DNA from 3 places in the Paenibacillus sp. MABNR03 genome. Region 2 is predicted to be linked to each of the others. Evidence: riboswitches for the same ligand, from Rfam matches in the RefSeq annotation. Region 2 holds a riboswitch; each other region holds the start of a gene.
What was found. Region 2 has a riboswitch for cyclic di-AMP ahead of AAIH57_RS08060 (3D domain-containing protein). Riboswitches for the same ligand answer to the same signal wherever they lie in the genome.

Region 1 (7,096 bases), 1.9 Mb from region 2:
TGCCCGAACAAATGCTTATTAAGATCTTCATAAGAGCGGGAGCCCGTATCATGGGCGATCAGCATCATTTTGGTGCCCAGCCAGACAAAGAGCATGGTGGATAAGCCGATGGTGACGGTGGCCCATTTGCCATACTGGGTAAAAAACTGCAATATTTCCTGCCCTGTCGCGAAGCCGGCTCCTACAACCGTTCCGATGTATGTAAATGCGATCTGCAGCACCCGGAATGCCTGTTTCATGCGTTTCCCCTCTCAGGCCCCTGAATAGTTTGGACATGCGGGTACCATGGTACAAGGTATGCTTGACTCTGGAAACTCATGACAATCGGGAGAAGCTTTACGTTCCTTATCCGGGCTAAAGTTGGGGGAAAGGCGATTTCGCTTGAACTGACAGCCTTATCTATGATACTTTTACCTCATAGGATAGGCTTGGGAGGTCAAATCATGGAAGTATTGAAACAACGAATTTTACAAGAAGGCGTAGTCATCTCGGATCAGGTGCTGAAGCTGGACGGATTATTGAATCATCAGATTGATCCTGCTTTGACGATGGAGATGGGGCGCGAGTTTGCTGCTCGTTTTCGTGAAAGTGGAGTGACCCGGGTCATTACGGTAGAGTCTTCAGGGATTCCGGTTGCATTTGCCGCCGCTCATGAACTTGGGGTGCCGCTTGTATTTGCCCGTCGCAAAAAGACGCTTCTGGCTGATCCTGATGCCTACTGTGAACGCGTACCTTCCTTTACCAAAGGGATTGTAACTGATATTATGGTATCCCGCGAATACATTCATGAGAATGACCGTATTTTGTTTATAGACGATATCATCGCCAACGGAGATGCTGCCCGCGGTGTCATTAAAATTATCGAGCGTTCGGGCGCGGAGCTCGTCGGATTCGGCGTGGTTGTCGAGAAATGTTTTCAGGCAGGAGCACGCACCATCCGCGAACAGGGCATACCGGTTGAAGCCTTGGTGCGCATTCGTTCACTGAACGATGGGACCGTGCAATTCGACGATAACGAAATGTGACAGTTTCAAGGAAAAGGGCCTATTTTTTGAACAATGCCTTTGCATGACCGCGGATTTCATTTATAATGGGGTTATGTTAGGGAGAGGAGGCAACACCATGGGGAACCAACCGGCATCAGAACAATTCTTTATTGAAAAGCTGGCGGAGTCGAAAGTTCATTTTGAACGTGCCCTGGATTGTAAACATACGGAATTCGATGACCTTTATCCCTATATGATTGAACATCCTCAATTTTTCTGGTACAAACGCTATGTTGCCTGGTCAGAGTTGCTGACAATTGTAGGCTTGTGCGAAGAGTTGTCCTTCTCTTGGAAAGAACAATTTACACCGCATCAAGTGGAGTACCTTGAAGAACGTGTGATGTCCGCCAAAGTGCTTGATTTTTGGTTCGAGAAGAACGACAGCAAAGAGCACGCGCAGCGGTAACTTTCAGTCGGGACATTTTTCGAATGACATGACAGTCCAATACAGTCACGTGAGACCTAAATGACTTTTCATTTAGGTCTCTTTTTGTAAATAAATTTGGAACATAGGAGCCATAGACATGATTAGTGATGCAGAATTGGATGCACTGCGCTTATCGGGTGAAAAAGTAAGAGTGATACGGGACGGGCTGGAATCCAACGATGTAACCGGGATTGTCGTTGCCTGGGATGGGGAACAGGTGCTCATCCGCCGCCAGAACAGACGCGTGGTCAAGTTGGATCGTAACTATCGTTATCAGCTCTTTAGCGAACCGCGTCAAAGCCCGCTCAGTGAATAAAAGAGACCCGGTCCGATGCATGGAATTACCATGGATGTTTTGGCATAATTGCACCACTCGGGAGAGAAGATAGGTACAGCGAGAAGGTAACATATCAGCTGAGAGGATGTGCAATAGCCATGACATTGATGAATGATAAGGTTCATGCTTATAAGGATCAGATTGGAGAATTAAGCAACGCGTTGCCTGGGGTGGTGAAATCGTACCATGAGTTTACCGGGGAATGCTTTCAGTCAGGTGCCATTGATGCTAAAACCAAGCAGCTGATTGCTCTCGGAATCGGATTGTTTGCCAATAACGAGGTATGTACGTTTTACCATGTGGAAGAGGCCCGTGCAAAGGGTGCAACCGACCAGGAAATTATGGAGACGGTAGCGGTAGCAGGAGCCGTTGGTGGCGGTCACGCGCTGTCACAAGGCGCAATGCGTGTACAAAAAGCATTGCACTAGGTTCTCCTTGAGAATGAGTAAGCATAGCAAGACAGAAAAACAGGCCCTGGATTGATCCGGAGCCTGTTTTTTGTCCAACTTATATTTTTCCGAGCATCTTGTTATACATAAATTGTCCAGTTACCCGGCGTGCGGTAACGTAACGTGTGTTAAAATACGGATTTGCTAATTTGGTAATGCTGACACCTTTGCTGCTGGAGGCATGAGCGAACTGTCCGCCACCAATGTATACGCCTGTGTGTGAAATGCCTTTGCCTGAAGTGTTGAAAAACACCAGATCACCTGTCCGCAGATTCGCTTTGGATACCGGAGTACCTGCTTTGGCTTGCTGTTGTGATGTACGTGGTAATTCAATACTATATTTTTCAAAAATATATCTCATAAACCCAGAGCAATCAAAACCGGCCAGCGTCGTGCCGCCCCACTTGTAAGGTATGCCAGTCATGCTGTTAACGACGGTGTTGATACTGTTTGCCTCAGTGCTTGCTGCACCGGATGTAAATAGAACGGCTGCTCCAAAAATAGAAATGATAAGCTTTTTCAAAATCAATGTTCTCCCTTCGATGCCTACGGAGTTAGCTAAGGGTTCGGTAGAAGGTTCCCTATATTTCCTATGTATAAGAATAATTCACCCAAAATGGTTCCCCCGTTTTCAAACATGAAACTCGGCAATTGAATAATTAAGTTTTTGTAACCTTTTGAAACTATATTGCATAAATGCGTAATTGTCAAACGTTTCTTCCTCCTTCAATGTTAACGGAATTCAAGACTTTTTGCAGAATAGAGTAGTTCCGAATGATTATTTATGATGACAAAAAAGTAATTTGTGTTTCAACAGGGGAGAATTTGGACAAATATTTTGATTGGAGTAAAAAGAGAAGAGACGATTCGTTTCCGACATGTAAAGTGAGGTCATTCTGACTTCAGCGCTCTCTATATGCCTTTGTGATATATCCATTTATTTTAAGTGTTGACACTATGAATTCCACATGATATATTATTTCTTGTCGCCGCGATAGATTATCCCGGAGATATACCATATGCGGTCGTGGCGGAATTGGCAGACGCGCACGGTTCAGGTCCGTGTGGGCTAACCCCCCGTGGAGGTTCGAGTCCTCTCGACCGCATCATAAGAGGAAAAGGTTTCTCGTTAGGCTAACGCCTGCGAGAGACCTTTTTTTATGTCTTTTTTGAGGAACGGAACTCCCAACTCTATTGAGGATTTGCCACTTGATTGAGGCGTAACAAAAGATAATTCATTTTGGTCTATACCTGAGGTAAAAGGAAAAATGTCTGTTCTATGGCTGATTTGCCCCGTAATCAAGGTGAAATGTACGCAAAATGCCGAATTGTACCTATCCCGGAAGTAGTACATCCACTATTCTCTTCTCGTAAGGAAAGCGCTATCATGAATGACTTGAATTCACATTTCAGAGGGGGTAGGGATGATTTGAAACGAATAGGGAAAAGGATGGCAATGGTTCTTCTGGTGTTCATCATGGCAGCAGTACAGTTTGGTTTTACAGGAACAAAAGATCATGTAGCCGAAGCGGCGGATGCAGCATTGGCCGAGAAACCGTATATGGGCTGGAGCAGTTACAGTATGCAGGTGTATGACCCTTCAGTGAAATGGATATCCGCAGAGAGCATTAAGAAGCAGTCGGATGCCATGCGCGAGAAGCTGCAAGCCCATGGCTATGAATATATCAACATTGATGCGGGATGGAATGGAGACAATGACGAATACGGAAGACCGATCCCTAACGCTGCGCTGTATCCGAACGGATTTCAGGAGGTTATTGACTATGTTCATAACAATGGTCAGAAGATCGGGATCTATCTGATCCCTGGACTATCCATTGATGCGTACAATAAAAATTTGGAGATCTACGGGACGGGTGGAGCATGCCGGATGCAGGACATCGCATACCAGCCGCTCACGGTGATGGATGCCTGGAATGCCTATACCTACAAGATTGATTTCTCGAATCCGTGTGCTCAGAAATACATCGATTCCATCGCCGATCTTCTGGGCAAGTGGGGTATTAACTTTGTCAAATTCGACAGTGTGACCCCAGGTTCGGGAATCAACAATTTGAGCCGGGATGCACGAGGAGATGTGGAGGCCTGGTCCAAGGCTTTGGCAAGACATAATATCTGGTTCGAGCTTTCATGGGCACTGGACCACAACTACGTGGATTTCTGGAAAAAACACGCCAACGGCTGGCGTATCGACTGGGATGTCGAAGCATACGACAGTAATGTGGGTTTGACGCAGTGGGCTAATATTGCACGTCTGTTTCCGATCGCAGCGCTTTGGTGGCGGGATGCAGGCCCCGGCGGGTGGAACGATTTTGATTCGCTAAACGTTGGCAATGGCTCTATGGATGGGCTCACTAAGGATGAGCGGAAGACCGCGATGACGTTCTGGGCGATCTCTTCTGCACCCTTATATACAGGAAATGACATGACCAGACTGGACAGCTATGGACTGGAAATGCTAACGAACGATGAAGTGATTGCCGTTAATCAGGCTGGGCGTCCGGCTCATCCGGTCTCGATCGATACGAAGCAGCAGGTATGGTATGCCAATAATGGAGATGGGACCTACAGTGTAGCCTTGTTTAATCTGGGCAACCGAAGTGCTGAGGTCAATGTCAACTGGAGTGATATTGGCCTGGAAGGCCCCGCATCGGTCCGTGATCTGTGGAGCCACTCTGAACTGGGTACATTTAACGAGGAATTCAGCAGCGGTTTATTGGAGCCTCATGCTTCACGGATGCTGAAAGTAACAGCACTGAGTGGAACATCAACTGTGAATGACGATGATACGGGCATGCGCTATAACGGGGATTGGAAGCGCAATGGAGGCAAGGAACAATTAGAAGGTGCACAGGATTTGAGTATAGTCATTCAGGATTCTACGGGCACGGAACCCACGAATCCGGGTACGGCGAGCGATTCGAATGCTGCAGATGAACCAGCTGCGTCTTCCGTCTCCGGGAACAATGCCACGGTTACCGATGTGGTCTACGTTAACGATGACGATAGTGAGATCCAATACACGGGTTCATGGAACTCGAATTCCGGCAGAGGTTTTGGGGACTACAATGACGATGTGCATTATACGGAACAAGACGGGGATTATTTGGAGTACACGTTTACAGGTACAGGCATTGAGCTGCTGACAGAGAAACATGGAGAGCAGGGAGATATGAGCATCATTCTTGATAATGGAGCGGCAGAACAAGTAAGTGCTTATACCGATGGAGAAAGGGAAGTTCAGCAGGTGCTGTACAGCAAAACGGATCTGCCCAGTGGCACACATACATTGAAGGTAGTTAAGGATTCGGGCCAGTACATGCTTTTGGATGCGCTCAAGGTATCGAAGGAGAAAGAGGCTGGAGGGCAGAACAGTACGATTAGTCCAACTACAGCAGACTTCGACAAGGTAACGGAGCAACAAGCGGATCTGAAAATCACGTTAAACTTGAACGGCAATGTATTGACAGGCTTGGAACAAGACGGGGTTCTTCTCGATGAAAATGACTACGAGGTCGTTGACAACACGTTAACGATCAAGAAGCAATACCTCGCGCAGCTGCCAGTGGGAACAACAGAGCTAAGTGTGGTATTTAGCTCGGGTGATCCGCAGACGCTGACAATCAAGGTGAGCGATACTTCAGGAATCCGGTTCGCAATGATCAATAACGACGATCCCGCCATCAAGTACAGCGGCAACTGGTCACGCAGTACGGGAAGAGCATTCGGTGACTATCAGGATGACGTGCATTACGCCGAGCAGAACGGCGATTATTTTGAGTATGAATTCCGCGGAACGGGCATCCAATTTTATACGGAAGTCGACCCTTCACAGGGAGATATGGATATCTACGTGGATGGTGAATTCAAGGAAACGGTAAGTGCTTACCGTGAAGGACGATTGGCACAGCAAAAGGTGTACAGTATTTCTGGACTACCGGATGGACAGCACACACTAAAAGCTGTGAAAAAGTCCGGACGGTTCATGCTGCTGGACTTTCTAAAAGTGGAAATCCCCAATATCATTCAGCCGGTGAGCGCCATTTTTGACAAAGCTGAATCTGCGCAGGCAGATATTGAAGTGAAGCTTTTACAGGAGCCGGAAAGTTTCAGCAAAATCATGAACGGATCACAAGAACTGGTTGTGGGGACCGATTATGAGGCAGCAGGTGATCGGGTAACATTGAAAAAGTCGTATCTTGCCCAGCAGCCGCTCGGCACGCTGAAACTTAGCTTTGTCTTTGACGGCGACTACCTCAACGATATTCATTATTCGACCGTAGATGGTGATTCATTTGAGTATGTCTTCAAAGGAACCGGCATAAGCATGATTTCACCTACCGGGCCGCAGCAGGGGGAAGTAGACATCTATATCAACGGAAACCTGGTCCAAACGGTAGACACATACAGCCAAGGTCGTAAAAATCAGCAGGAGATATACAGCATCTCGGGAATGACAAGTGGTGTACACACGCTGAAAGCGGTTAAGAAGTCTGGTGAGCTTATGCTCACCGATCAACTGAAATTTACAATCGCTGCCGGGAACGGTGGGCCAACGAATCCGACAAATCCACCAGGACCGTCCGTACCTTCCAATCCAGGGGCACCATCAGCTCCCGTCACACTGCCTCCGGTAACTCCTTCGGAAGCTCCTGAAACAGGAACGGGAGAGGAACCTTCGGAGAACACGGATGATAAGACGATGCGGCATGAGGCCTACATTAACGGATATAAGGACGGTTTGTTCAAACCGAATAACAAGATCACGCGTGCAGAAATGGCAGCTATTTTAGCCCAGGTATATGATAAAGGTGCT
Region 2 (7,096 bases):
CACATCTGGAGAGTAGGCGAGGGGTATCATGACTGCATAACATATTGAAGATCACTTCGTTGGTTTGTTGCGGATAACGCATAATCAAAGTGCCCATTTCATTCGCAAAATTATAACCATCCATGGATCCACAGAAAAATTCAAGGACTTTGTCGGCAAAAGGGTAATTCATGACAGAATCGAACTGGTCACCCATCAGCCATGTCAGGGAATCACTCCAAACTTCGCCCACGATATAGGCTTCCGGGTTCGCAGCCTTTACAACCTTACGGAAATCACGCCAGAAGTGGTTATCCACTTCATTGGCAACATCGAGCCTCCAGCCGTCGAGCTTGATTTCCTTGATCCAGTATTCAGCCACATCAAGCAGGTACTCCTTAACCTCTGGATTGGCTGTGTTAAACTTCGGCATATTGCCATAAAAACCGAAGGTATCATAGGTGGGTATGCCATGCTTAATACCGACAGGGAATTCATTAATATGAAACCAGTCCACATATTTAGAATTCTTCCCATTTTTCAATACATCCTGAAATGGAGGGAAGTCTTCACTGCAATGATTAAAAACCGCATCAAGCATGACACGGATTCCACGCAGGTGACAAGCTTCGGCCACCTTTTTGAGCATGTCATTATCTCCAAAATGCGGATCTACTTTTTTGTAATCAACGGTATCGTATTTGTGGTATGAGTTGGCTTGAAAGAGGGGGGTAAAGTAAATGGCGTTCACGCCGAGTGTGACCAAATCATCCAGATGATTGAGGACGCCTTGCAAATCTCCACCGAAGTAGTTATCAAGCTCAGGTTTGCCACCCCAACTGTGGATTCCTTCCGGATTGAGATCTGGATTGCCGTTGGCGAAACGTTCCGTCATGATCTGGTAAAAGACAGCTTCTTTTGCCCATTCAGGTACTTTGAATACATCAATTTCATGTATGTAGGAGAATTCATAATATCCTCCCGTCGGATAAGGGGCTTCATGATGAATGCCGTTATCAGCCAAAAATACATTTTCACTGCCAGCAGTGACCCGGAAAATATAGGACAGACGCTTGAATTTTGGCTTCACCGCAGCCTCCCAGTAATCAAACATGCTGTCAGATGCGGCTTTTTCCAGCTGGATTTCTCTATAGGTTCCATCCCAATCATACTTATCACCGGTCAGTGCAGTCACATATTCTACATCATTTCTCTTGGTTCGTACACGCAGATGAATCGTAGACGGGTTATAGGCATAGGCCCACTTGTCACGGGGAACGTGGTACATCGCTTCGAGCAGCATGACAGCACCTCCTGTATCAAGATAAGTTATAGCTATACATAACCAAGCTAGACAGCAAATGAACCAGAAACGGTTTACATAACAAGAAAATTTTTCATCATTTTCATCGTTTTCATTTCACAGGCTTCTCCATGTTTTGCCTGATTATACGTATGCAGAATAAACAAAAGAGGTGTTTTCCGCAGACGTAAATCCGTCCCGAAGAACACCTCTTCTTACATTTCAGAGAGCTAAATACCTTGGATTAACGAACAGCCTGTTCAAACTCAGTTCGAATAGATTGCAGCAATTCTGGCTTGGTCAGCACATCACAGGCCGTTGTAGCAAGTGCTTTTGCACCCAAAATCATGCCGTCCAGCGCTCGTTCCTGCAGCGCCAAATCACGAAATTCGATGGAATGGAGGGTATGAACTTCATCCACAACACGGATATAAGGGTGGATCGCAGGACAGCGTAAGGACACGTTACCGATATCCATAGACCCATGGTCGTTGCCGCTGACAATCTCTTCTTGGGGAATACCAAGTTCCATCAGATTTTCACTGAAAGCAGCAGATAAAGATTCATTGGTCACCATCTCATCATATGATGTTTCATAATTGGAAGTCACGAGACGACAGCCTGTTTGCAGCGCAGCACCTTCAGCAATCTGTATGACGCGCTGCGTAAGTGTATTCAGTTCTTTTCTTGTTGAGGCGCGTACATAGAATTGGGCAGAAGCATAATCGGGAATGATGTTGGCCGCTTGACCCCCGCTATTGATAACTCCATGAATCCGAACGGTGCTTCTCACCTGCTGGCGGAATGCATTAATGCCATTAAATGTCTGGATTACGGCGTCGAGAGCATTAATCCCTTCATGCGGACTGGCAGCAGCATGAGACGATTTTCCGTGGAATTCAAATTGTACTGCATCAATGGCCAGAGAGCTGCCTGATTTCTCATAAGCGTAATATGGATGGGCCATCAGCGCGATATCACAGTCATCAAACAGGCCGGCTTCCGCCATCGGAACTTTGGCACCACGCGTTTCTTCCGCAGGTGTTCCGAATACCTTTAGCGTGCCACCGACTTCATCCAGGATGGATTTCAAACCGACAGCAGCACCCAAACTCATCATGCAGATCAGGTGATGACCACAGGCGTGTCCGATCTCAGGAAGTGCATCATATTCGCATAAAAGGGCTATGGTTGGTCCTGATTTGGCAGCCGAGTAGGTACCGATAAAGGCCGTATCCAGTCCAAGTACGGGAGCCTCCACATCGAAGCCGTGGAAGCTGAGTTCCTCCTTCAACCGGGCAGAGGCGAGATATTCTTCATTCCCTAGTTCGGGGTTGGCACCAATGTATGATGAAATCTCTTTAAAACGGGAAGCATATTGATCAATAACCGACAAAATTTGTGATTTGGTATGTGTCATCGTAAAACTCCTTATGCAAAATGAAAATAATGCAGTAATTATATCATGTTTGCGTGTATTTTTCAGAAACAAGTCAGGATTTGTAATTTCAAAATGCATTGCATAATCATGCATTGTACTTTATAATGACTCAGGCATCAACATGAGAAAGCATACAAAGTATTGTAAGGGGAGAACAGGGTTGAAATTGATAAGTCGTTACATTATGATGCTGTTGGCCTTTGTCGTTTTACTGACGGCAGCCGTACCTTCGGCGCTTGCAAGTGGAACTACGGGTAATTCAGGCAGCAAAAAACTGGTGCTTGGCACAAGTGCCGACTTTGCACCATATGAATTCCATAAAGTCATCAATGGAAAAGATGAGATTGTAGGATTTGATATTGCGATAGCCAAAGAAATTGCTGCCGATCTGGGCGCAGAGCTCGTCATTGAGGACATGGGCTTTGACGGTCTACTGCCTGCCTTGCAAAGTGGCCGTGTGGATCTGGTCATCTCGGGCATGACACCGACAGAGGAGCGCAAGAAAAGTATCGACTTTTCAAATACCTATTATAAATCGAAACAAGTGATTATGGTCCGGAATGAGGATAAAGACAAATATCCAACAATGACCGAGCTGGAGAATGAAAAGATCGGTGCACAAAAAGGTTCCATTCAGGAAACGATCGGACAGAAGATTCCGGGAGCCAAGCTGACTTCTCTGGATAAAATCTCGGATATTGTGCTGCAGCTGCAAACCAAACGGATCAACGCTGCAATCGTTGAGGATACCGTTGCTGCAGGTTATTTGGACGATGCGATTGGACTTGCTCCTGCAATTCCGGACGAAGAGCAGGTGGAAGCCGCAATCGGGATTCGTAAGGGAAACACGGAATTGCTGAATGCAGTTAATGGTACGCTTGAACGGCTGAAAAGCGAAAACAGAATCGATCAAATGGTTACGGAAGCCAGTCAGTTGATGGCTGACCGGGAAACCAAAACGCCAAACATTTTTGAAGTGTTCTGGCAATATAAAAGTTTTTATGCGACAGGTGTTGGTTACACCCTCTTGCTGTCTGCACTTGGCGTCATATTTGGGGTGATCATCGGATTGATCATTTGCCTGTTCCGAATGCATGACCTTGCGATCCTCCGCTGGATCGGTACTGCCTACGTTGAAGTTATTCGGGGTACGCCGATGCTGGTTCAATTGATGATTATCTATTACGGTCTTTCCCTGACCTTCGGAATTAACTTCTCGGCGCTGCAAGCGGGTATCATTACCCTTTCGATTAACAGTGGTGCCTATCTTGCCGAGATCTTCCGTGCGGGTATTCAAGGTGTCGATCGCGGTCAACTTGAAGCAGCTCGTTCCCTGGGGATGGGGAAAGGTGCAGCGATGCGGTTCATTATCCTGCCACAGGCTTTCAAAGCAGTGCTGCCTGCCATCGGTAATGAATTTGTGACCATTATTAAAGAATCGTCCATTATCTCGGTCATTGGTATGGTCGATATCATGTACCAGGCAAGTGTAGTCAAAAACATTACGTACCAAGGAATGAATCCGTTCCTTATTGCGGCAGCCATCTATTTTGTATTGACATTCATTTTGTCCAAGCTGCTGGGTCGACTGGAAAGGAAGTTGAGTGCAAGTGATAGACGTTAGACAATTACACAAATCCTATGGAAAAAACGATGTGCTTAAAGGCATTAATGTAACAATTGGCAAGGGTGAGGTCGTTGTAGTCATCGGTCCTTCCGGATCGGGTAAAAGTACCTTCTTGCGCTGCCTCAACCTGTTGGAGCAGCCGACCTCAGGCGAAATTGAGTTTGAAGGTGTGTCGATCACAGATCCCAAACACAACATTAATGCAACGCGGGAAAAAATGGGGATGGTATTCCAGCATTTTAATCTGTTTCCGCATAAAACCGTACAGCAAAACATTACGATTGCCCCAATCAAGGTTAAAAAGCAGTCAGCACAGGAAGCAAATCAGATCGCTGCAGACTTGCTCAATACCGTTGGTTTGTTCGATAAGAAGGATTCATATCCGAATCAGCTGTCTGGTGGACAGAAGCAGCGGATTGCCATTGCCAGGGCACTCGCCATGCAGCCCCATGTAATGCTGTTTGACGAGCCAACGTCTGCGCTTGATCCTGAAATGGTCGGGGAAGTGCTGGATGTAATGAAACGTCTCGCTGAAGGCGGTATGACCATGGTTATTGTCACTCACGAAATGGGTTTTGCCCGAGAAGTTGGTGATCGCATCATCTTTATGGATGGTGGCGTAATCGTGGAAGAAGGAACACCTGACGAAGTGTTTGGACACCCTAAACATGCCCGTACACGGGATTTTCTGGGCAAAGTGTTGTCATAGACTTTCCTTGAAAAGTCGACGGATAGCCTTTCATTTTTCATCATTAATCATAAATATTTAATCAAACAGCCTTGTTAACTATACCGTTAGCAGGGTTGTTTTTTGTGAGCTGCATAAGCATGGATTTACATAAAAGTAACGTTTCTGTCATTGTTGAAAGCTGCTTTTACACACCCATTTTCTGAAAAAACCTTATAAATTCAGTCTCATCATGAACTGAACATACCATTTGGTAACATTTACTACGGACCCTGGTTACAAAATTGTGATATATTGATTCTGCCGAAACTTCCTGAGCAGGAAGTGTGGAGGATGTAATGATGCAAAGCGTGTACGGGGGAAGATTGAAATTACACGCTGCTAGGGGTGAATTAGGGGTACATAACGCATCACCAATGTAACAGCGAACCTATAGGGTGGTTTCCTCCATCCGAATCCGACAACTAACTTCGCAGGCACAATGAGGGAGGAAGACCATGATTAAGAAGAGAAGTATAGCCAAAACAGCAACAGCCCTGCTGACAGCAGCAATGCTCATCCAGGCCGTTCCAGCTCACGCTGATTCTGTTCACGTGGCCAAAGAGGGGGATACCTTCTACACCTTATCGAAAAAATATGGCGTTGGACTTAACACACTTATCAAAGCTAACAATGACATTTCGCCTTACAACATTTATGGTGGTTTGAAGATTACCATTCCTGGCAAAACCAACACGGTCAAGGCTGCTGCAGCCTCTAAGAGCTCATCCGCGGCGAAGACCATCACGACAGCAAGTCTTGATGTAAATGCAGATGACAAAGTCGTTCAAGCCTGGGGTAAAACGTTCGACTATAGTAAGGCAGTAGAAGTGAAAGCAACTGCTTACTCTGCAGATGCCTCTGAAAATGGGGGATGGGGTGCTGTGGATTACTTTGGTAATCCGCTCGAATTGGGCACTATCGCCGTTGATCCAAGTGTTATTCCACTGGGAACAAAAGTACTGGTTACAGGTCACTCCCATCCGGGACTACCAAAGCAAGCATTTGTAGCAACTGCGCGTGACATTGGTGGAGCCATCAAGGGAAAACGAATTGATATTTTCATTCCTGGCAGTCAGAAGTCTGTGAGCACATTTGGTTTTCAGGACGTTGAACTTTACATTTTAAAATAATATAATCATCCACAATAAAGGTGTCCATTAGTCATGATGATCGTGACTGAAGGGCACCTTTTGTCTTGTATCTGCAAACTCAAGTTTGCGTTCGTTTGCAGATACATGTTTGTAAGTGACAGTTACTTCGGACATTATTTGCTCTTGGGCAGCTGCAGCATCTCGTCCAAGGTCACCAGATTGAATCCCCGACACCGCAACTCATCAATAATTTCCGGTAGTGCCTCTAATGTACCGGACAGGTTGGAACCCACACCGCCTCCGGCATGCTGGAGAATGATGGAACCCGGCTTGACCGCAGATAACACATTTTGCTTCACCTGGTCCTTGTTAAGACCTTTCCAATCCAGTGAATCCACGTTCCAGTTTACGATACTGTACTGCTGTCTGGCGGCCCATTGCAGCTGTTTTTCGTTAATGTCCCCGTATGGAGGACGAATCATCTTCGGTGTGTACCCGGTCAGTTTATGAATAATGTCGCCGGTATGTAGGATCTGTTTACGAAAAGCGTTGAGAGACAGCTTACTGAATTCAGGGTGGTTGTAACTATGGTTTCCAACAATATGGCCTTCCCTAACGATTCGTCTGACGAGGTCGGGATGTTTCTCAGCGCGGTTGCCCACAATGAAAAAAGTAGCCTTTACTTTGTATTTTTTCAATATATCCAGCACCTGTGGGGTGAACCTTGGATCAGGCACATCATCAAAAGTCAGTGCCACTTGTCTGGTAGAAGGGCCATTGGTTTTGAATGTGTCCGCATATTTCTGCCTTAGCTGACCCAGTGTCAGCTGTTCATCTTCAGATAGATCGGGTTTTGCAGCAGGCAGACTGTCCGGAGCTGAATTAGCCCATAGATGTCCAGGAGAATAACTTCCACTCAGGATCA
Region 3 (7,096 bases), on a different contig from region 2:
TGATGTCGTATGGAATGGAAGGACAATCTTTCCAGGTCAGTCGTAAAGTAGCTCATGAATGGGCCCTCCTTGGCAATCAGTTAAAGGATAGGGGCGGCATGGTAATGGCGTGTCATCGCAGTTCATCCGGAATTTGCAATAGCTCTGCGACCTGGTTTCGGAACCGGGTTGCTTTTCGTGTGCCATGAATGAGGTTGGATAAACGGTACGGCGGGATGCCGTGCTGTTCACAAAAGGTTTTTTGATCCATCTGAAGCTCAGTCAGGCGTCGTTTGATGGCCCATCCGAACGGAGTCACGGGTTTCTTTTTGTTCAAAAGGGTTCACCCCTTATCGAAGTATTCAACCCGCCTCCGGTTGTGTGAAATAATGGAAGATACGAGCTGTGTATCTTATTATATACGTAATTACGTCATGTAACAATTATAAAATGATAAATTTTAGTGTTTTTGTGTCATTTAATGACGTAAAAACGTGTATAAGACTAGGGAGAATGACAAAAAAGCACGTCAGCAAGGAGGTTGCTGCGTGCTTTTTTATCGTCCGAGGAAGTGTGAGGAAGCGAGTGTCTTGGGGTGAACGGGGTTAGGCCCGGTAGGCATGAAGCCCTGCGCCAAGCATATGGAAGCTGGGGAACAACGATTTCATGGACATTGAGGTTGGCTGTGCCGGTCCATCCGCAGCAGAGGCGCTAACGGTATTCCATTCATGCTCCAGGTCTGCGGCCAGGCGAACCAGCAGTTCCTGCGTAGTATCATTATCCAGAGGGAGGACTTTAGATGCTTCGGATATACATGCACTCATGGCTGAGTGCAAATAACCCATGACCGCTTCCTCGACGGGGATTTCGAGGTGGTGGTTGATCCAGGCGTGAACAGTGGAGAGGCAGCCTACAGACTCGTATTTGGCAAGGGTGTGTTCGAGCTGGCTGAATTCAATCCAGGGATGAAGAGCCCGGGCCAGCTTGATCAGTCTTTTGCCCATGGCGGTGGCTTGATCCCTTAGATCAGCAGGAGTTCGCTGAACGTGAACCAATTTGTCAATGAGAGCCGTTCGCCATGTGTCGTTATGATCTGTTGCACTGTAGATGCCCTTGATTGCCATACCTTCAAGTCGAACAATGCTGGGGTGCAGCTGGCAGCGCATAAAGGATTCCAGATCTGCAGCATTTCGAATACTACCTTCAGAGATATGCACATCCATACCAAAGGAATGGGTAAACCCTCCGACCTGGATGGAGGAATCAAGCAGTTTAACATAATCGAGCAGCTTATTCCCACGGTTCACGGTCTTTCGCCTCCTACGTTCGTTAAATGTTATATTAAATAACATTTATACTCCTTTTTGGTTCCTCTTATGCTTTTAAATCCGAATTATATGATATATATATTCACATAAATATCCGTATTTTGTCAATAAAATCTTTGGAATTCGGTTAAAACAATTTAAATGTTAACATACATAACTTTTTAGGTAATGTAAATGTAGGGAAAGGGATGGGGACTCGAGAGATCATCTTATTGGGATGCTAAATTACATGAATATAGATGGAAAATGATTTGAAATTTAATGTATGCAATCGGTAAGCGATCATGACGATAAGAACCGATATTTGGAGAAAAAACACAGGAGAATGACACTTTTTAGAAAGTGCTTTACTTTTATATCATAACCCTGTATAATCATTTTTGTTGCCGATTATTTACGACATGCGGTCGTGGTGGAATGGCAGACACGCTATCTTGAGGGGGTAGTGGGCGTATGCCCGTGGAGGTTCGAGTCCTCTCGACCGCATCATAAAGTACGATAAGAAGAGGTTTTCCGATGGAGGAAAGCCTCTTTTTTTTGCGTTTGTAGATAGCGTAAAAAAGGCCATCCCCAGTAGAACCTGACTTCCTGGGGTTCTGTGCTGATGATGGCCGCTGTGTGGTGCCTTTATTTCAACAACTTCTCGATATCTGCCTGAATTTGGTCAGGAGTCGTTTTTGGAGCATAACGCTTCACGACACGTCCGTCCTGATCGACAAGGAATTTGGTAAAGTTCCATTTGATGGCTTTGGAGCCGAGCAGTCCCGGTGCTTCTGTAGTCAGATGTTGGAAGAGAGGATGAGCGCTTGAGCCGTTCACGTCGATTTTCTCAAACATGGGAAAGCTTACACCGTAATTCATCTGGCAAAACTCGGCAATATCATCGGATGATCCTTTTTCCTGGGCGAACTGGTTACTCGGAAATCCCAATACTTCAAACTGACGATCTTTGAATTTGTCGTAGAGTTCCTGCAGACCTTCAAATTGCGGGGTCAGTCCGCATTTGCTCGCCGTATTTACAATCAGCAGCACCTTGTTGCGATATTCGGACATTTCCACTTCCTGTCCCCGAAGGGTGGTGACTTTGTAGTCATAAACGGTTATGATGTATCGCCTCCATATAATAATAGTTGAGTTCATTATTCGTATACTTATATTATATTGTTTACAATTAGATAATGCAAAATTAATAAAAAGATATTTCCCCTTTATTGGATGTTTAAATGATCCTTAAATTCCAGACATTTTTCATAAAGACGAGAATTAGTGAGCTTTATCGAGATGGATGGAGAATGGGAATGTTGTAAGCGCTATTATTAATAAGTAATGGCATAAATTCGTCATTTCGGTGATCTGTACAGACTTTACACCAACATGGCGCGGGTGTATGATTCATATCGTAATTTCTATTTCAATTAAACTTAACATGAAAAACGAAACAAACGATAATATCGCTCTGATCAATACACGAAACTGGAACGATGTTTTAATCGCTGAGTTTCCATTCATTCATGGGTGGGAAACGGGGGAACCAATCGGAATGGCTGTGCAATGCAGCTGGTCCATGGGGTGAATTTTTCGGTGCAAGCCGGAAATAGGGCGACTCTCGCGCCCGAATCCGTCAGCTAACCTCGTAAGCGTTAAAGGGAGAGGCAACAAGCCGTACGCATATTCATGGCGTCTTCGTCATGGGTTATTTAAGAAGCGTTCGGGGAGGCCTTGGTCCCCCACGCTTCTTTTTTGTTGTCTTTTCACGCCAAGGGAGGAACGAATGATGGATAATGAGATGATTTTAGTAACTGCACCGAATGAAGCGGGGCGCAAGTTTATCAAGCTTTTGATGTACAAAAAAATGTCGTTTGCCGTTCTGACCAACAGTGCAGGGGAAGAGCGGAAACTCCGGAGAATCGGAGTGGAGAACGTGATCCGCATGAATACTGCGGAAGCGCAGAAATGGTTTCTGCCGCAGTCCAGCGTAGGCAACGTTTTTATTTTTGAGAACAGTCTGAACCTGACCTGCAGGTATTTGCAGATCTGCCGTTCATGGACCTCGAAATCGCTATGCGTGATCACCGAACAGAGCCATCCCAAAGGGATTTACCGTGGAATGGGAGCAGACCGGATTGTATATTCCCTCAATGGAGAGGTTGGCTTTTTGCTCAATGGTTAATGTGATGACTGCCGATTGATCCGGTGTGAGGTGCCTGTTATAATTGAATTTATGGAAAAATGGAATTCTGAGGAGACTCATGCATGATGATGGGTCTTCTTTTTTATTGATCAAGGTTGCGTTCATGGCTAACAAGGAGGAATAGGCGTGCCGGATGTACGTGGATTAAAGTGGTTGTTTTTTGATGTAGGAGACACGTTGGTAGACGAATGGGAGCCGGTAGATGATATTATCGGGCAGTTCGTAAGAGAAGCCTGTTCACTTGGATATCCGGTGAAGATTGAGATGGTGCGAGAGATATTCGCCTCCTGTTACCGTAAATATGAGCAGTGGCCCATGAAGGTAGCGATTCGGACATTAATTAGTGATGAACGTCATAGGGAGCAGATTCAGGAGAAGCTGAAGTTCCGGAAGGAGCTGGAGAAGCCTTTCGCTGCTGCTGATGCTGTGCTGAAGGAGTTGTCACGCCATTATCGGATTGGCATTATTGCCAACCAGAGCCCGGGGACAGCTGAGCGACTGGAGAGTTATGGTTTGCGCAGGTACGTCGATGTACTGGCCTGTTCGGCAGAAGAAGGCGTATCCAAGCCGGACCCGGAGCTGTATGCAGTGGCCCTGAAACAGGCTGGATGCGAGCCCGGGGAAGCTGTAATGATTGGAGACCGGATTGATAACGATATCATTCCTGCCAAGAAGCTGGGGATGCGAACAATTCGGATCCTGCAGGGTTATGGACGGTTTCAGCCTGAACTGGAGGGTCAGGAGCACGCGGACTGGACGATCGAAAGTTTGGAACAGCTAATTCCTTTACTCGTGTCTAATGAAGAATAGCGGGTAAAGTATATTTATAGAAGCCTAGCGAGCGTCATCAAATTGTGGACAAGGCAAATGTACGGCATTATAAAAGGCTGATCGCTTCAAGTATAGCTACTTGAGGAGATCAGCCTTTTTTGAGTTGACATCCGGCTACCGGGACCCTGTTCCCTCTTATTAGAACAGCATAATGGTCTGGATGATCAGATAGACATTTAGGATAACGATCACGGCAGCGATGATCCAGGAGACGATTTTGAGCCACAGTTTGTTGGCGAATGCCCCCATGCTTTTTTTGTCACTTGTGAACATCACGAGTGGAATGACCGCAAATGGCAGCTGCAACGATAGGATCACCTGGCTCAATATCAGCAATTCTTCCGTTCCGTGCTCCCCGGCGATGGCGGTCACAATAACAGCAGGGATGATGGCAATTAATCGGGTCACCAAGCGGCGCAGCCAAGCCGGAATCCGAATGTTCAGGAAACCTTCCATGACAATCTGTCCGGAGAGTGTGCCTGTTAGTGTAGAGTTCTGACCTGACGCCAGCAGGGCGACACCAAACAGGATGCTTGCAATGGTCGTGCCCAGCAGTGGTGTAAGCAGGTGGTAAGCATCTGTGATCTCAGCAACCTGAGTCATGCCTGCACTATGAAATACAGCTGCGGACACGATGAGTATGGCTGCGTTAATAAACAGGGCCAGCGTCAACGCGATGGTTGAATCCATGGTGGAGTACCGGATAGCTTCTCTTTTTCCTTGAGGCGTCTGTTCGATCTGACGAGTCTGTACGATGGAAGAATGCAAATACAGATTATGCGGCATGACCGTTGCTCCGATAATACCGATGGCGATATAGAGCATCGCTGGATTTTGCAGTATCTCGGCACTTGGTACAAATCCGGTGAGTACTCCGCCCATATCCGGTTTGGCAAGGAACAGATCAATCCCGAAGCACAGGGCAATGGTTGCCATCAGCACGATAACCAACGTTTCCAATGCGCGAAATCCCTTATTTTGCAGCAAAAGGATAAGCAGGACATCCACGGCCGTAATAATGACGCCGTATAACATGGGGATGTTGAACAGCAGCTTCAGCGCGATGGCTGAACCGATGACCTCGGCCAGATCGGTAGCTGCAATGGCCAGTTCACACAAAACCCATAACATCATAACAACCGGCATACTGAACCGCTCGCGGCAAGCCTGAGCCAGATCCCGTCCTGTAACAATACCGAGCTTGCCAGCGAGTGACTGCAGTACCACTGCCATAAGATTTGAGATCAAAATGACGGATAAAAGGGTATAGCCGAATTGTGAACCACCGGCAATATCTGTTGCCCAGTTACCCGGGTCCATATAACCAACAGCGACCAGATAACCGGGGCCGACAAAGGCGAGGAATTTTTTCCACCAGGCGGCGTTTTTCGGAACCTTCATGGAGCTGTGGGCTTCCCCGAGTGAAGGAGCCATGCCTGCTGCAGCCAACGGCTCAGCCGAAGCAGAGTTGAATGGATTTTTTTTGCTCATGCATAATCACCTGACTTTTTAATATTGATTGTATTGATATTCCGAGGATGAAGGCGGGAAGCTTTCATTTGATATGTCTGAAAATATATGTCGTTACTTACATTGTACTCATTCAATAATTTTTGTCTAGTGCAACTTTTATGTAGATGGACAAAATGAACTGAAAAGGGAAACGGCCTTTAGTATATTACCCAACCTTGGGAAGTTTACAAATTTATGCCCCAAATAATATATGACGATATCGAGATGGAAGGCAGATGCATGAAAAGGGCACGGATGCAGAAACTGATTGTAACCAGCAAACGTTTCAAAATGAGCCAGAAGTTTAAATTGAAGTGTAGGCAGCAAAAATATTGGAGTGAAGGAGAGATTTCTAATGGAAGCTTTATATACAGCAACAGCAACAGTCAAAGGTGGACGTACGGGTTCAGTGACATCATCGGATGGTGTGCTCAAACACGATCTCAAAATGCCAAAAGAGCTGGGCGGCTCCGGTGGAGAAGGTACGAACCCTGAGCAGCTCTTTGCAGCGGGATATGGTGCATGTTACGAAAGTGCTCTTGCAAACGTAGCGCGCAAGGCTGGCGTAAAACTGGAAGATGTGGTTGTAACAAGTAATGTATCCATTGGAAAAGACCCTGCAGATGATGGATTTCAGCTGTCGGTTCGTCTGGATGTAAGCATGCCAGGTGTCGACCACAGTCAGGCAGAGGATCTGGCTCGCAAAGCTCATGATTTTTGCCCGTATTCCAAAGCCACACGTGGCAACATCGACGTTGTATTAAACGTTGTCTAAACCTGTACTCGCTGGAGTAAAAAGCAAGATATATTAAGCAGGCTATCATGGGATACCTGTATACGGTACAAGCCCTGCTGGCAAACGGCAGGGTTTTGTATTTTATATTTCAAATGAAATGCAGGAGATTGCAGGTCAGATCGCGTACTCTTTTACATAATTATACTCTTGCTCCATGCCAGGCATCTGAAAAGGGGGAACGCAAATGAGTATTGAAGAGATGATTGAGCGAAGGTTTGTATGTACGAAATGTCGGGGAACAGATTGCAATATCAAGGAAGTGTCCATGTCGGGAGCCGGCCTTAGCAAAATGTTCGACATTCAGCATAATCACTATTTGTTTGTAGCCTGTTCTTCCTGTGGTTATGTGGAGGTATTCGACCCGGATGTGTTAAAGGGTAAAAAACAGGGTCAGGTGGGAACGATTTTGGATATTTTATTCGGCGGATAGAGTGGCATAACTTGGTCAGCTTGGAATCA

Region 1: another riboswitch for cyclic di-AMP. It lies ahead of AAIH57_RS00060 (C40 family peptidase); the one in region 2 lies ahead of AAIH57_RS08060 (3D domain-containing protein).
Region 3: another riboswitch for cyclic di-AMP. It lies ahead of AAIH57_RS11765 (hypothetical protein); the one in region 2 lies ahead of AAIH57_RS08060 (3D domain-containing protein).

Annotation. Positions count from the first base shown of each region.
Region 1 is NZ_JBCIYR010000001.1:6,778-13,873, forward strand. It holds gene AAIH57_RS00035 (YkvI family membrane protein) at 1-239, opposite strand, end outside; gene AAIH57_RS00040 (xanthine phosphoribosyltransferase) at 444-1,025, shown strand; gene AAIH57_RS00045 (hypothetical protein) at 1,123-1,452, shown strand; gene AAIH57_RS00050 (hypothetical protein) at 1,571-1,789, shown strand; gene AAIH57_RS00055 (carboxymuconolactone decarboxylase family protein) at 1,909-2,238, shown strand; gene AAIH57_RS00060 (C40 family peptidase) at 2,318-2,782, opposite strand; cyclic di-AMP (ydaO/yuaA leader) riboswitch at 2,788-2,919, opposite strand; tRNA gene AAIH57_RS00065 (tRNA-Leu) at 3,281-3,365, shown strand; gene AAIH57_RS00070 (X2-like carbohydrate binding domain-containing protein) at 3,689-7,096, shown strand, end outside.
Region 2 is NZ_JBCIYR010000001.1:1,920,247-1,927,342, reverse strand. It holds gene AAIH57_RS08080 (alpha-glycosidase) at 1-1,282, opposite strand, end outside; gene AAIH57_RS08075 (M20 family metallopeptidase) at 1,527-2,702, opposite strand; gene AAIH57_RS08070 (ABC transporter substrate-binding protein/permease) at 2,911-4,347, shown strand; gene AAIH57_RS08065 (amino acid ABC transporter ATP-binding protein) at 4,334-5,059, shown strand; cyclic di-AMP (ydaO/yuaA leader) riboswitch at 5,330-5,533, shown strand; gene AAIH57_RS08060 (3D domain-containing protein) at 5,536-6,210, shown strand; gene AAIH57_RS08055 (polysaccharide deacetylase family protein) at 6,345-7,096, opposite strand, start outside.
Region 3 is NZ_JBCIYR010000002.1:702,851-709,946, forward strand. It holds gene AAIH57_RS11740 (hypothetical protein) at 1-56, opposite strand, end outside; gene AAIH57_RS11745 (XRE family transcriptional regulator) at 113-316, opposite strand; gene AAIH57_RS11750 (urease accessory protein UreF) at 585-1,286, opposite strand; tRNA gene AAIH57_RS11755 (tRNA-Leu) at 1,711-1,793, shown strand; gene AAIH57_RS11760 (glutathione peroxidase) at 1,935-2,411, opposite strand; cyclic di-AMP (ydaO/yuaA leader) riboswitch at 2,789-2,962, shown strand; gene AAIH57_RS11765 (hypothetical protein) at 3,079-3,477, shown strand; gene AAIH57_RS11770 (HAD family hydrolase) at 3,625-4,308, shown strand; gene AAIH57_RS11775 (Nramp family divalent metal transporter) at 4,468-5,763, opposite strand; gene AAIH57_RS11780 (organic hydroperoxide resistance protein) at 6,197-6,616, shown strand; gene AAIH57_RS11785 (zinc ribbon domain-containing protein) at 6,822-7,067, shown strand.